One region of the Pseudarthrobacter sp. ATCC 49987 genome, then DNA from elsewhere that is predicted to be linked to it. Evidence: predicted binding sites of a transcription regulator. Region 1 holds the regulator's gene; the other holds the start of a gene.
The links. The regulator HrcA, encoded in region 1, represses chaperone genes, less so after heat shock. The targets are predictions, from matches to a motif close to TTNGCACTCGNNNNNNNCGAGTGCNAA.
Positions count from the first base shown of each region.

Region 1 (9,684 bases):
GCAGGGCAGCGGCCGAGGGGGCCGCGCTTCCCGGCGTGCCTCGAGGGTGGGAATTGTCGCGGCAATTCGGTGCAGCCATTGAAGGCGGGGATGCACTTCCACGGGTCCGGACGTGGGAGACTATAGGTTCAGCTATGCGGCACGTCGCAGGATGGGAAACCAGCCACAGCGATGGTCCGTGGAAAAAGCCAACAGTAAGGACCCTGCGTGTCTCCCATGGCCCGCACCGCCCCGGTGCCCGCCGCAACAGATCCGGCCATCATCCGGAACTTCTGCATCATTGCGCACATTGACCACGGCAAATCCACACTGGCCGACCGGATGCTCCAGTACACCGGCGTTGTCCAGTCCCGTGACATGAAGGCCCAGTACCTGGACCGCATGGACATTGAGCGCGAACGCGGCATCACCATCAAGTCCCAGGCAGTCCGTATGCCCTGGGAGCTCGACGGCATCAGCTACGCGCTGAACATGATCGACACTCCCGGACACGTCGACTTCACCTACGAGGTCTCCCGCTCGCTCGCGGCCTGCGAAGGCGCGGTGCTGCTCGTGGACGCGGCCCAGGGCATCGAGGCGCAGACCCTCGCCAACCTCTACCTGGCGATGGAAAACAACCTCACGATCATTCCGGTCCTGAATAAAATCGACCTCCCGGCCGCCCAGCCCGAAAAGTACGCCGCGGAACTCGCCAACCTGATCGGCGGCGACCCCGACGACGTGCTCCGCGTCTCCGGCAAGACCGGCATGGGCGTCGAGGTTCTGCTGGACAAGATCGTCCGCGACCTGCCGGCCCCCGTGGGCGACCCCAACGCGCCCGCCCGGGCCATGATCTTCGACTCCGTCTACGACACCTACCGCGGTGTGGTCACCTACGTCCGCGTGGTCGACGGCATGCTGCACCCCCGCGAACGCATCCAGATGATGTCCACCCGTGCCACGCACGAACTCCTCGAGATCGGTGTCAGCTCCCCGGAGCCCACCCCCTCCAAGGGCCTCGGCGTCGGCGAAGTGGGCTACCTCATCACCGGTGTCAAGGACGTCCGCCTGTCCAAGGTGGGCGACACCGTCACCAACCTGGCCAAGCCCGCCACGGAATCCCTCCCCGGCTATGCCGATGCCAAGCCGATGGTGTTCTCCGGCCTGTATCCCCTGGACGGCACGGACTATCCGGTGCTCCGCGATGCACTCGAGAAACTGATGCTCAACGACGCTGCGCTGGTCTATGAGCCCGAGACGTCCGCGGCGCTGGGCTTCGGCTTCCGGGTCGGATTCCTGGGCCTGCTGCACCTGGAAATCACCCGTGAGCGGCTCGAACGCGAATACAACCTGGACCTGATCTCCACCGCCCCGAACGTGGAATACGAGGTGACGCTGGAGGACAAGAAGGTCGTCCACGTCACGAACCCCAGCGAATACCCAAGCGGCAAAATCGCTGAGGTCCGCGAGCCGATGGTCTCCGCCACCATCCTTGCGCCGAACGAGTTTGTCGGCGCCATCATGGAGCTGTGCCAAAGCCGGCGCGGCGTCATGGGCGGCATGGACTATCTCTCGGAGGACCGGGTGGAAATCCGGTACCGCCTGCCGCTGGCCGAAATCGTCTTCGACTTCTTCGACATCCTCAAATCCAAGACCCGCGGCTACGGCTCGCTGGACTGGAAGGCCGACGGCGAGCAGGTGGCCGACCTGGTCAAGGTGGACATCATGCTCCAGGGCGAGCAGGTGGATGCCTTCTCTGCCATCACCCACCGGGACAAGGCCTACGCCTACGGTGTGATGATGACGGGCAAGCTGCGCGAACTGATTCCCCGCCAGCAGTTCGAGGTCCCCATCCAGGCGGCCATCGGCTCCCGGATCATCGCCCGCGAGAGCATCCGGGCCATCCGCAAGGATGTCCTGGCCAAGTGCTACGGCGGTGACATCACCCGGAAGCGCAAACTGCTGGAGAAGCAGAAGGAAGGCAAGAAGCGCATGAAGATGGTGGGACGCGTCGAGGTCCCGCAGGAAGCCTTCATCGCCGCCCTCACCACGGACGAATCCAAGGACAAGGCCAAGAAGTAACGGTGCCGGAAATGACTGTTGCTGTTCTCCAGGCGGGCCCGGCCGGTGCCTAGCGCCCTGCCGCTGGGCGACCCGGCGCCGCCGGACGGACTGCTGCCCGGCCAGGCGCTGGAGGGCGCCGCGGCCCGCGCCTTTGGGCTGTACGTGCATATCCCGTTCTGTGCCGTGCGCTGCGGCTACTGCGATTTCAACACCTACACCGCCACGGAGCTTGGCGGCGGGGCCTCGCAGGACGCCTACGCCGGCACCGCCATCGCCGAAGTAGGCTTCGCAGCGGCGGTCCTGACGAACAGCGGCCTGCCGGCACGCCCGCTCAGCACGGTCTTTTTCGGCGGCGGAACACCCACTCTGCTCCCGGCTGAGGACCTGGCCCGCATTCTCACCACCGCCATCGGAGCGTGGGGCCTCGAGCCGGGCGCCGAGGTCACCACGGAGGCGAACCCGGACTCGGTCACGCCCGAATCCCTGCAGCTGCTCGCCGACGCCGGTTTCACCAGGGTGTCCTTCGGCATGCAGTCGGCGGTGCCGCATGTCCTCAAGGTGCTGGACCGCACCCACACCCCCAGCCGGGTGCCCCAGGCCGTCGGGTGGGCCAGGGAGGCCGGCCTCGACGTCAGCCTCGACCTGATCTACGGAACGCCGGGGGAGTCGCTGGCGGACTGGCGCTACTCGCTGGAGACTGCCCTGTCGTACCAACCAGACCACATCAGCGCCTATGCGCTGATCGTCGAGGAAGGCACCAAGCTTGCCGCGCAGATCCGCCGCGGCGAGGTGCCGGGAATCGACGACGACGACCACGCGGCCAAATACGAACTCGCCGACGGACTCATCTCCGCCGCGGGGCTGTCCTGGTACGAGGTCAGCAACTGGTCCCGCAGCCCGGAGCAGGCCTGCCGCCACAACCTCGCCTACTGGCGGGGCGACGACTGGTGGGGGATCGGCCCCGGCGCCCACTCCCACGTGGGCGGCGTGCGCTGGTGGAACGTCAAGCACCCCACCGCCTATGCCAACCGCCTGGGTTCCGGGCTCTCGCCTGCCGCCGGCCGGGAGACCCTTGACTCCGGGACCCGGAACGTCGAGCGCGTCATGCTCGAAGCCCGGCTGAACTCGGGGCTGGAAATAGCCAGCCTGGGCGGACTGGGGGACACCGGACGGCACGCCGTCGCCGGACTCATCGCGGACGGCCTCGTTGACCCCGTGGCGGCCTTCCGCGGCACCCTCGTCCTGACGCTCAAGGGCCGGCTGCTCGCGGACGCCGTGGTCCGCAGGATCCTGCCGGACTGACCCCGCCTGCCGGACTGACGTGACCCGGCCCCGGCAGGGCAGCTCAGGGCAGGAGCTGCCGCGCTACTTGATCCAGCGGAGGTTGAACTCGTAGCGGTGCGGCTGGCCGCGGTTGACGTGGATGCCGGCCGCGACCGAGAAGCACGTCACGGCAATCCAGATGACCGTGGCTAGAACGGCGAAGATGTTGCCCACCACTGGCACGAAGACCAGCAGGTTGCACAGCACGGCAGCAACCGTGGGGGGCAGCGTGAAGTTGAGGGCTTCCTTGGACTCCTGCGCCGTGAACGGGCCGCGGTCCTTGAAGATCAGGTAAATCAGCAGCGAGGGAACACAGCCCAGGATGCCGCCGAAGTGGGCCAGCGTGGCCCACTGCCGGTCCTCGTTCGCCGTGAGCGGCAGCGCATTTGCGGGAACGCCATGGTACGGGGGCTGGCCATGGCCGGCCTGGTTGCCGTTGTGTTCGCGTGCGTCATCTGCCACGGTGTCGTCCTTCGGATTGCGGGTGGTGCGTTGGTGACTGCAGGTGCCAGGGCTGCGCCGGGAGCGCAGCCGCCGTACCAAGAATACTTGCTCGGGCGCGGAATCACGGATCGGCCCGCTGGCGCGGACGCCCGGCAACCCCGGTCAGGGAACGGTGAGGAAGTCGATGACCTCTTCCACCCGGCCCAGCAGGGAGGGCTCAAGATCGGCATAGTTGCGGACCGCGCCGAGAAGCTTCTGCCAGCCCAGGCCGATGTCCTCCTTGGTGCTGTGCGGCCAGCCGAAGGCCGTCAGGATCCCGGTCTTCCAGTCCACGCCGCGGGGGATCACCGGCCACTTCTCGATTCCGAGGACGGCGGGCCGGATCGCCTGCCAGACGTCCACGTAGGGGTGGCCGACGATCAGGACGTTCCCGGCCGCGCCGGGGTAGGCCATCACAGCCGCGGCGATCCTGGATTCCTTGGAGTCGGGCACCAGGTGGTCCACCAGCACGCCCAGCCGGCGCCCGGGTCCGGGCCGGAAAGCCGCCACCGCGCCGGCGAGGTCGTCAATGCCGTGCAGAGGCTCGACGACGATGCCCTCCACCCGGAGGTCGTCACCCCAGACCTTCTCGACGAGTTCGGCGTCGTGCTTTCCTTCCACCCAGATCCGGCTCGCTTTGGCGACCTGGGCGCGCTGGCCCTCCACCCGGACGGAGCCGGACGCTGTTCTGGTGCCAGCGGCGGCTGCGGCGGACCGGGGCGCCGGCGGCAAGAGCCGGATCGGCTGGCCCTCCAGCAGGAAGCCGAAACCGAGGCGGAAGGACCGGGACTTGCCGCGGCGGTCTTCAAGGGCCACCACATGCATCCCGCCGGACTTCTCCACGCGGGTGACGGCACCCACCCAACCGGACTGCACATCTTCGAGCACCATTCCGCGCTCCACGGGCACTTCAGGCAGCTGGGCCTTGGCGGGGGCGGACAGGTCCTGGGGGCCCCAGTTCTGGTACGACATCGGATACACACTGCTTTGCGCTCGGTTTGCTGCTGCGGGCTGTGCCCCAAAACACGCGCCCCGGGAGGAACGCCCGGAGCGAACTCAATGCTAACAAAGCGGCGACTCATATTAGACTGGTTAGCACTTAGGCATGTCGAGTGCTAACCGCTGCGTGTCCGGACACTGCGTGTCCGGAGCGGCTGGCGGGCGGCGGCACCGGATGCGGGACAGTCGATAGGAGGTGGAGCGTGAGCGAACCGCGCAAACTCGAAGTGCTGCGCGCCATCGTGGAGGACTATGTCCATTCGCGGGAACCCGTCGGCTCCAAAGCGCTCGTGGAGCGGCACCAGCTCGGCGTGTCCAGCGCCACGATCCGCAATGACATGGCGGCCCTGGAAGATGAGGGCCTCATCACGGCTCCACACACCAGCGCCGGCCGCATCCCCACCGACAAGGGCTACCGGCTGTTCGTGGACCAGATTTCGGCGGTCAAGCCACTTTCGCCGGCGGAACGCCGCGCCATCCAGGCCCTGCTGGAAGGCTCCGACGACCTCGACGACGTCCTGGACCGGACGGTGCGGCTGCTTTCCCAGCTGACCAACCAGGTCGCCGTCGTGCAGTACCCGCATCTCAGCCGGGCCGAGGTGCGGCACATCGAATTCGTCCTGCTCGCCCCCCGCAAGGTGCTCGCCGTGCTCATCGCGGACACCGGCAAGGTGGAACAACGGGTGATCGACGTGGGGCAGGACCTTCAGGACGAGGCCCTGTCCGAACTGCGCACCCGCTTCCTCGGCAGCCTCACGGGGACGCCGCTGAACCTGCTGCCGCAGTCCCTGCAGTCCCTGATCGGCAGCTGCCCGCCGGCGCGGCGCAACGCCGCCCAGGCGTTGGCCCGAGGCCTCGAGGCCCTGGCCGCCAGCAGCCGCGAGGAGCGGATGGTCATGGCCGGAACCGCCAACCTGGCCCGCTCCAACGTCGACTTCCCGCTGACCATCGGCCCGGTCCTGGAAGCCCTCGAGGAACAGGTGGTCATGCTCCGCCTGCTGAGCGACATGGCCGCAGACCCACGGGGCGTCACGGTCAGCATCGGCCGGGAAAATCCCTACGACGGGCTCGCCGAGGCCTCTGTGGTGGCCACCGGCTACGGACCGGACGCGACGGCGAAAGTCGGGGTGCTGGGTCCCACCCGGATGGACTATCCGACCACCATGGCCGCCGTCCGGGCGGTCGCACGCTACCTTTCAAGGATTCTCGGCCCCTGACGGGCCGCGTCCACCCGCAACCGCCCGGCCCGAAGGGCCGACATAGACTTCTTGCCCGCAACAGGCAGTGCCCCACCGGCAGTACAAAAAGGAAGAGATACACACTTTGAGCAGCCATTACGACGTTCTTGGAGTCTCCCGCGAAGCCACGGGAGAAGAGATCAAGAAGGCTTACCGCAAGCTGGCGCGCAACCTCCACCCGGACGTGAACCCCGGGGATGACGCCTCCGACCGCTTCAAGGCCGTCACGCACGCCTACGAGGTGCTGTCCGATCCGCAGAAGCGCCGGATCTACGACACCACCGGCAACGAGAACGGCACCGACAATGGCTTCGGCGGCGGCAGCTACTCCGGCCAGGGCTTCGCGTTCCAGGACATCTTCGAGACCTTCTTCGGCGCCGGCGGCCAGGCCGGACCGGCGTCCCGGGTCCGCCGCGGCCAGGACGCCCTCATCAGCGTCCGGATCGACCTCCGCGACGCCGTCTTCGGCGTCAACAAGAAACTCGAAGTCGACACCGCCGTCACGTGCCCCACCTGTGAGGGCTCGTGCTGCCGCGAGGGCAGCCACCCGGAACGCTGCGACATCTGCGGCGGCTCCGGCCAGGTCCAGCGCGCCGTGCGTTCCATCCTCGGCCAGGTCATGACCACGGCACCCTGCGGGTCCTGCGAGGGCTTCGGTACCGTCATCAATGATCCATGCAACGAATGCGCTGGCCAGGGCCGCATCCGCAGCCGGCGCACCCTGACGGTCAAGGTCCCCGCCGGCGTCGCCACCGGCACCCGCATCCAGCTCTCCGGGCAGGGTGAGGCAGGCCCCGCCGGCGGCCCCGCAGGCGACCTCTACGTGGAGATCCGGGTCAACACCGACGCCACCTACGTCCGCGACGGCGACGACCTGCACGCCAGCCTCAACATCCCCATGACGGCCGCCGCACTCGGCACCGAGCTCACCCTCGACACCTTCGACGGCCAGCAGGAGATCGATGTGAAGGCCGGCACCCAGTCCGGCGAGGTCATCACGCTCCGCGGACTCGGCGTCACCCACCTGCGCGGCTACGGCCGTGGCGACCTCAAGGTCCATCTCCAGGTCGACACCCCCGCCAAGCTCGACGCCGCCCAGGAGGATCTGCTCCGCCAGCTCGCGAAGCTGCGCGGCGAACAGTTCACCGAAGGAAAACTCGCCGCGAGCGGCGGGGTCTTCGCGAAGCTCCGGGACCGGCTCGGCAACCTGTAGCGGTGAGTAACCCGGTCTTTTTCACTGCCCCCGGCACCCTGGACGGGCTGGCCCCCGGGTCCGCCTTCGTCCTTGACGGACCCGAGGCCCGCCATGCGGTCACGGTAAGGCGTCTTGGTGTGGGGGAGGCCGTCGACATCGCCGACGGCGCCGGGAAGCGGCTGACCGGCACCGTGTCCGCCGTCGCGCCCGGCGAGCTGACGGTGGAATGCTCCGGGCTGTCCGAGGAGCCCCTGCCGGAGGTCCGGCTGGTCCTGGTCCAGGCCCTCGCGAAAGGCGACCGGGACGAGCTCGCCGCGGAGACAGCCACCGAACTGGGGATCGACGCCGTTGTGCCCTGGCAGGCCGAACGCTCGATTGTCCGCTGGAAGGCCGAACGTGCGGCCAAGGCCCACGCCAAGTGGCAGTCGGTCGTCACGGCGGCGGCCAAGCAGGCACGCCGTGCGTGGATCCCGGAAGTCCGCCCCGCCGTCGACGGCGCCGGCCTGCAGGCGGCAGTGGCCGCCGCGGACCTCGCCATCATCCTGCATGAGGACGCCGTCCGTCCGCTGCGGCAGGTGCTGGAGGCCTGGCACCACTCCGGGGCCCCGGCCGACGGCTCGGGCAGCGACGGCCCGGGTGGGGGGCGCGAGGTGCTGCTGATCGTCGGACCCGAGGGCGGCATCAGCCCGCGGGAAGTCACCAGGCTCTGCGACGCCGGCGCGGTGACAGCCCTGCTGGGGCACCATGTGCTGCGCTCATCCACGGCCGGTCCCGCCGCGACGGTCCTCGCCAGCGACATCCTGGGCCGCTGGTAGCCCGGGTTCAGCCCAAGACGCGATCGGCTGCTCCGTAACGGCCCTTCTGAGGGTTCAGAAGGGCCGCTACGGAGCAGCCGATGCCAAATCCGGCAGGGTTGCCCTATTTGACTGTGAACCCGCGGGTATCAACGTTCAGGTCCTCGGCCGGATTGCCATCCTCAAGCTGGGACACCCGGACCTCATAGCTGCCGGGGCCAAGGTTGACCGACAGGCTGAAGGCTCCCGATTGGCCTGCCTCGGCTGAGGCCGTGACCGTCCCGTTCAGGTACTTCGTCTCGACGCTGCCGTCGAGACGCAGAATCTCCCACCGGAGCTTGCCGCCCGCAGCGGTGCTGCGGCCGGAGATCTTGACCGCACCGTCCGCCATGGAGGTCCCTTCCTGGGGATCGATGATCCACACCGGGGCGACCATCCCTGCGCTGCGGGACGTCGGGGAACCAAGCCGGACGTGGTTGAAAGCGACGTAGTCGGTATGCCCGTCCACCAGCACCACCACCTGGATCTGCTGGCCGGCGTCGATCAGCCCCGCGCTGGCAGCGGCCGCCGTCGCGGTGTAGACGAGCTGCTGCACCGCCCGCTCGGCCATGGCCGGATCCACATTGCTGTTGAAAGCGTCCGCCGACATGTCCACGGTGATGACGTTTTTGCCGGAGATGGAGCTTGCCAGCTTCTTCGGGTTCTGCCAGGGAGTGAAGAAATCAGGATCGAGGGGCTTCTGGGACATCATGACCCGGAGCGCCCGCGTGACGGGGTTGTCCTGTTCCGGGACATCACGGAACTCGCGGTAAAGGAACGTGCTGTCATTGCTCCGGCCGATCCAGTACACCGGCGCCTTGTTGGACGCCTGGGACGTTTCCAGCGGTGCGCTGGTGGTCGGCGCGGATGCCTGGGCAGACAGGGCCTGGGCCGGCGAGCTGGAGTCCGTGATGCCGGGCTGGGGGGTGGCCACGCAGCCGGACAGGGCCAGCGCAGCAGGCAGCACCACCAGCAGCACGGCCCGGCGTGTCCGCCCGCCTGCTGCTGTCTGCCCCATCCCGCGTTGCCTGATGGCCGCCGCCTTCGCTACTCGGTTACTGATTGTCCTGCTGTCCGCTCACCGGCTGAAAAGACGTGGCGGAGGCCGATTTCCAGCATGGCACACGGGCCCGGCGCGAAACCGTGGATTCAGCCAGCGGCCAGGAACTGCAACGGGAACGATATCCGGCTGATACAAAGTTGATACCTAACGTTCCGATCCCCGCTTAGGCAGGACAGGCCAACCGCCGGCCGGCACGGTACACGAGGGCTTCGGCTGGGACAGAGTCCTCTTTGCCTACTCCTCGGGTGCGCCGGACCCAAGCCAGTCAGCTGCCATGGACTTCGGACGGCACGTCATCGCGCTCGTCCGGCAGGAAATCGCGCACCGGAAGGCCACCAGGCGTCCCGCTGGGTGCCGTGGATCCGGCGTCGTCCGACCGGCCCGGCGCGGGCACAACGCCGGATCCGAACGGGCGCCGGGTCCGCCGTGCTGGCGTAAGATGGACGTACCCGTTGCCCCGGCCGCGGACGGCGAGCACCGCCGTCGGGCCGGATCACGGCACAGACC
Region 1 covers NZ_JAABNS010000001.1:1,633,915-1,643,598, forward strand. The annotation lists gene lepA (translation elongation factor 4) at 208-2,061, shown strand; gene hemW (radical SAM family heme chaperone HemW) at 2,107-3,345, shown strand; gene GXK59_RS07810 (DUF4870 domain-containing protein) at 3,409-3,828, opposite strand; gene GXK59_RS07815 (DUF3097 family protein) at 3,973-4,821, opposite strand; gene hrcA (heat-inducible transcriptional repressor HrcA) at 5,052-6,065, shown strand; gene dnaJ (molecular chaperone DnaJ) at 6,172-7,299, shown strand; gene GXK59_RS07830 (16S rRNA (uracil(1498)-N(3))-methyltransferase) at 7,302-8,096, shown strand; gene GXK59_RS07835 (GerMN domain-containing protein) at 8,200-9,132, opposite strand.

Region 2 (4,372 bases), 880 kb from region 1:
GCCCAACCACCCGCTGCTGGCCAGTTTCTTCACCGCCGGGGACGAATCCTTCCGCGTGGTGGACCTGGAACGCGCCCAGGGCCTGGTCCGCGATCACGTGATCTTCTCGCCGGGCTACGGACGTACCCCGCACGGGCGTGCGCTCCACAGCCTCGGCCCGCTGTCGGCCGAAGGTGGCCGCGCCAGGTTCGCGCTCGCCATGACACGGGCACGCCGCTCGCTGCACGTGCTCAGCTGCTTCCGTCCCGAGGACCTCGACGTGACCCGGCTCAGTCACGGCGCGGTTGACTTCTACGAGCTGCTGGACCGGGAAATCGCGGGCAACTCCGATCTTGGCAGCCCGGCGTCGCGGGCCGCTGCCAGCGAACAGGCCCTGGGCGCGGACCCGCTCGTGGCGGACCTCGGCGACCGGCTGCGCGCCAGGGGTGCCCGGGTCTGGCACCAGTACGACGGCGCCCTGAACATGGTGGCCGCGGCCGACCCGTTGAGCACCCTCGGCCAGGACGACGCCGAGATTCCCCGGCCCGTGGCAATTGAATCCGACGGCACCGAACAGTACCGCCGGCTGACCGTCCGCGAACGCAGCAGGCTCCGCCCTCAGCTCCTGGAGCGACTCGGGTGGCGGTATATGCCACTATGGACCATAGAGGTCTTCACTGATCCTTCGGCCTGCGCCGACCGTATCGGCGGATACCTGGGCCTGGAAAAGCCGGCCGTGTCGCACCGGAAACAGGCGTCGCCGGGATTCTTCGACGACGACGTCGAGAACCTTGCCGTCAACGAAGCGCAGGCCTCCCAGGGGCGTGCCCCTTCCGAATGGCCGGACAATGCGCAACAGTTGAGAACAGATCAGGGCAGTAAGGAGGCCGGCGGCATGAATGCGGACGGCAAGACCCAGAACAACGGCAACGTCCAGGACGGCGACGTCCGGAACGGCAACGAAGCGCGGGACGGCAGCCGGGAGGACGCACCTCAGCAGTCACCACCGGCTACGGTCCCGGCCGGCGTACTGCCGAACAAGGCCGCGGAAGACGACCCGCGGCGCTGGGGCGACGAACCGGGCGGCTACGACCACGACTCCTGGCTCCAGGAACAGAAGCCACCGCACTGGGGCTAGGTCCTCCGGGCTTGGCGCCGCACCCGGGCCGACACAGGTCCGGCGCAGGCTTCGGGCGAAGCTCCGGCCGGGCGGAGCGGCTAGCCGGGAACGGCCGCGACAAGGACAAAGAACAGCTTTCCCTGCGTTGATGCACCGGCGAGACGTCGCGCCTGATCGGCATCGGCTGCCACCACCAGGAGGCCCTCGGTTTCCCCGGTTGCCAGCCATGGGCCGGACCCGCTGCCATGGCCGGAGGTCCACAGCACTGGAACGGCGGCGGCCAGGACCTGGGAAGCCGCGGGCTGGTCAAAGCTGTTGCCCGTTGTCATGACCACATTGACGAGCTGTCCGGGGGAGAGCAGCTGGATCGAGGCCGGATCCGCCATCCGGAGCGGCACTGCGGCGGATCCCGGAGGGCGCCCCGCCAGCAAGCCGGGCCCCAGGAGCTGGGAATCGGAGAGCAGTTGGCCCTTGCGGAGGGCGACAGCAAGCTGCTTGCCGAGCAGGGATTCGGAGCTGCCGTAGCTGCTTGCCGGAACCAGCGCACGGGGAACGCCCAGGACTACCAGGTCGTCCGCGCTGAGTGTTTCCCCGGCCGGGAGGTCCCTGGCAGCCGCGACGGCGGAGACACTGTAGACCGGGGCCGGAGTCAGTTGTTGCACGGTGAGGCCTGCAGCGATGCACAGCAGCAGTGCCACGGCCAGCCGCCGGTTGCGGCTCAGCCAACGGGCCAGCCGCCGGCGGGGAGGTTGCCGGGCGGGTCTCCGGCCCGCTGGGGAGCGGCTGACCCGGAGAACCCATGAGGGGCGCCACGCGTCACGCCGAAAGAGTCCAAAGGATTCGGCGGGAAGGATCCCTGCGGGCGGGACAGGGCGTGGATGCGTTGCCATAACCTGACCCTACGCATCGGCGTGCCAGCCGGGCCGGTTCAGTGTGGGCTATGTGGATAAAGCGGCCTGACAACGCTGCCGGACAGGCAGCGAACGGCTGTGGAGCCGCAGACCCCGCGGGCCGCTGCTAGCTTGCGGAAGCGGCGGCAGGCGCCGGCGTTGACGCCGGAGCCGGAGCGGGGGAAACAGTGCTGCCCTTGGCGTCGCGGGAGTCGGTCCGGTAGAAGCCGGAACCCTTGAAGACGACGCCGACGCTGTTGAACTTCTTGCGCAGGGTTCCCTGGCACTCCGGGCAGGACGTGAGGGAGTTGTCGGTGAACGACTGCACGATCTCGAAGGCGTGGCTGCAGTCCTTGCAGGCGTATGCATACGTGGGCACTGGAAATCCTCCTCTGGGACAAACGAGCAGGTCCCGTGCCGCCGGGGTCGGGATCCAGGCCGATAAGTCTATCGGCGAAGTCCGTCCCTTAGCAGTCGCAGGGCCTGAGTGCTAATTCTATCACCCCGGCCGCGCGCCCCCGGAAGCCTAACCCTGCAGCTGCACCAGGCCCGTCTGGGTCAGGGCGGCTGCCACTTTCCGGTCGAAGGACTCTGCCGGGATGCTGCCCGCGGGCAGCACCTCGCCGTCATACACGACGGCGGCTGTCGGCAGCGGCGGCATCAATGCGTCGTCGGACGCCGGCGTCCGGGACGGGAGGAGGGCGCTCAACGCCGCCAGGAACGTGTCGTAGTAGCCGCCGCCCTGGCCGATCCGGTTGCCGGTGAAGTCGACGGCGGTGGCCGGCAGGAAGATGCCGTCGGCATGCCGCATGACGGTGGTGTCGTGGCGTTCCCCGACGGGCTCCTGGATCGGCGCGTAACGGCTCCGCGCGGACCTGGAAGCCGGTGTCCAGTACACCCAGCTCAGCGCCAGTCCGGGCTCGCAGACGGGAAGAAGAAGCTGATGCCCTGCCGCATGGAGCGCTGTCAGCAGGGGAAGGGTCGGCGGCTCGGAACCCACGCCGAGGTAGGCGGCGAAGGTGCCGGAACTACCACCGGTCAGACGTGTTGCCCAGGCGAGACCGTGCCGGGCAATGCCCGCCCCGGCGGCCTCCAGCCCGGCCGGCGTCAGTGCCGCGCGCCGGGCCCGGTGGCCTGCCCGGATGTCTTCCTTCGATGCCATGATGCCTCGTTCCTCCGCGCGATCCGGCCCCGGGAAGCGGCGGCTCCTGCCGGCTCGAATGATTACAATGTTGGGTCCCTCCGTTAGATTAGTCGAGTGACTACACCCAACGCTCCCGTCCGCAAGGCCGTCATCCCCGCAGCCGGCCTCGGCACCAGGTTCCTGCCGGCCACCAAAGCCATGCCCAAGGAAATGCTGCCCGTTGTCGACAAGCCGGCCATTCAGTACGTTGTGGAAGAAGCGGTCAAGGTCGGGCTGACCGACATCCTGATGATCACGGGCCGCAACAAGCGCGCCCTGGAGGACCACTTCGACCGCGTCCCCACCCTGGAAGCCACGCTTGAGGCCAAGGGCGACACCGCCAAGCTTGAGTCCATCCAGGCCGCCAGCAACCTGGGCGATATCCATTACGTGCGCCAGGGCGATCCGATGGGCCTCGGCCACGCCGTCCTCCGTGCCAAGCAGCATGTGGGCTATGAGCCGTTTGCGGTCCTACTGGGCGATGACCTGATCGACGCCCGCGACGAACTTCTCAGCACCATGATCGAGGTCCAGGCGAAGACCGGCGGATCGGTCGTTGCCCTGATCGAGGTTGAGCCTTCCGAAATCAGTGCCTACGGTTGTGCCGACATCGACGCGATAGCGGGCAAAGAGTATGTCCGGATCAACCACCTGGTCGAGAAGCCTGACGTCAAAGATGCCCCGTCGAATCTCGCGATCATCGGCCGCTACATCCTCCACCCGGCGGTCTTCGAAGTGCTGGAGCACACCGAGCCGGGACGCGGCGGCGAAATCCAGCTCACCGACGCGCTGCAGGAACTCGCCTCCGGTGACGGCGAAGGCTACGGCGTCTACGGCGTGGTCTTCCGCGGCCGCCGCTACGATACCGGCGACAAGCTCAGCTACCTTAAGGCCTGTGTCCAGCTCGCCTGCGACAGTGACGACCTCGGTCCCGGCCTGCGGGAATGGCTGCCGGGCTTCGCCGCGAGCCTGGCTCCCAGCCTGATCAAGTAGCTCCGGTGGGGGGCAGCTTCCAGTGGCCGGTGACGCTTGAAAGCGGCGACCTTGTGTTGCGCCCGATCCGGTACCGGGACCGCAAGGAGTGGACCGAGGTCCGCTCCCGCAACAGCGAGTGGCTGGCCCCCTGGGAAGCGTCCAACCCCGTTCCCGGGGGCGGCCTTCCCGACTACCGCCAGATGGTGCGGTCCCTCAAGGCCCAGG
Region 2 covers NZ_JAABNS010000001.1:751,869-756,240, forward strand. The annotation lists gene GXK59_RS03580 (AAA family ATPase) at 1-1,117, shown strand, start outside; gene GXK59_RS03585 (RcpC/CpaB family pilus assembly protein) at 1,198-1,989, opposite strand; gene GXK59_RS03590 (FmdB family zinc ribbon protein) at 2,117-2,368, opposite strand; gene GXK59_RS03595 (5-formyltetrahydrofolate cyclo-ligase) at 2,516-3,151, opposite strand; gene galU (UTP--glucose-1-phosphate uridylyltransferase GalU) at 3,248-4,165, shown strand; gene GXK59_RS03605 (GNAT family N-acetyltransferase) at 4,171-4,372, shown strand, end outside.
Region 2: GXK59_RS03590 (FmdB family zinc ribbon protein) is a predicted target of HrcA. The motif match lies at 2,457-2,483, and genes of this name have one in related genera.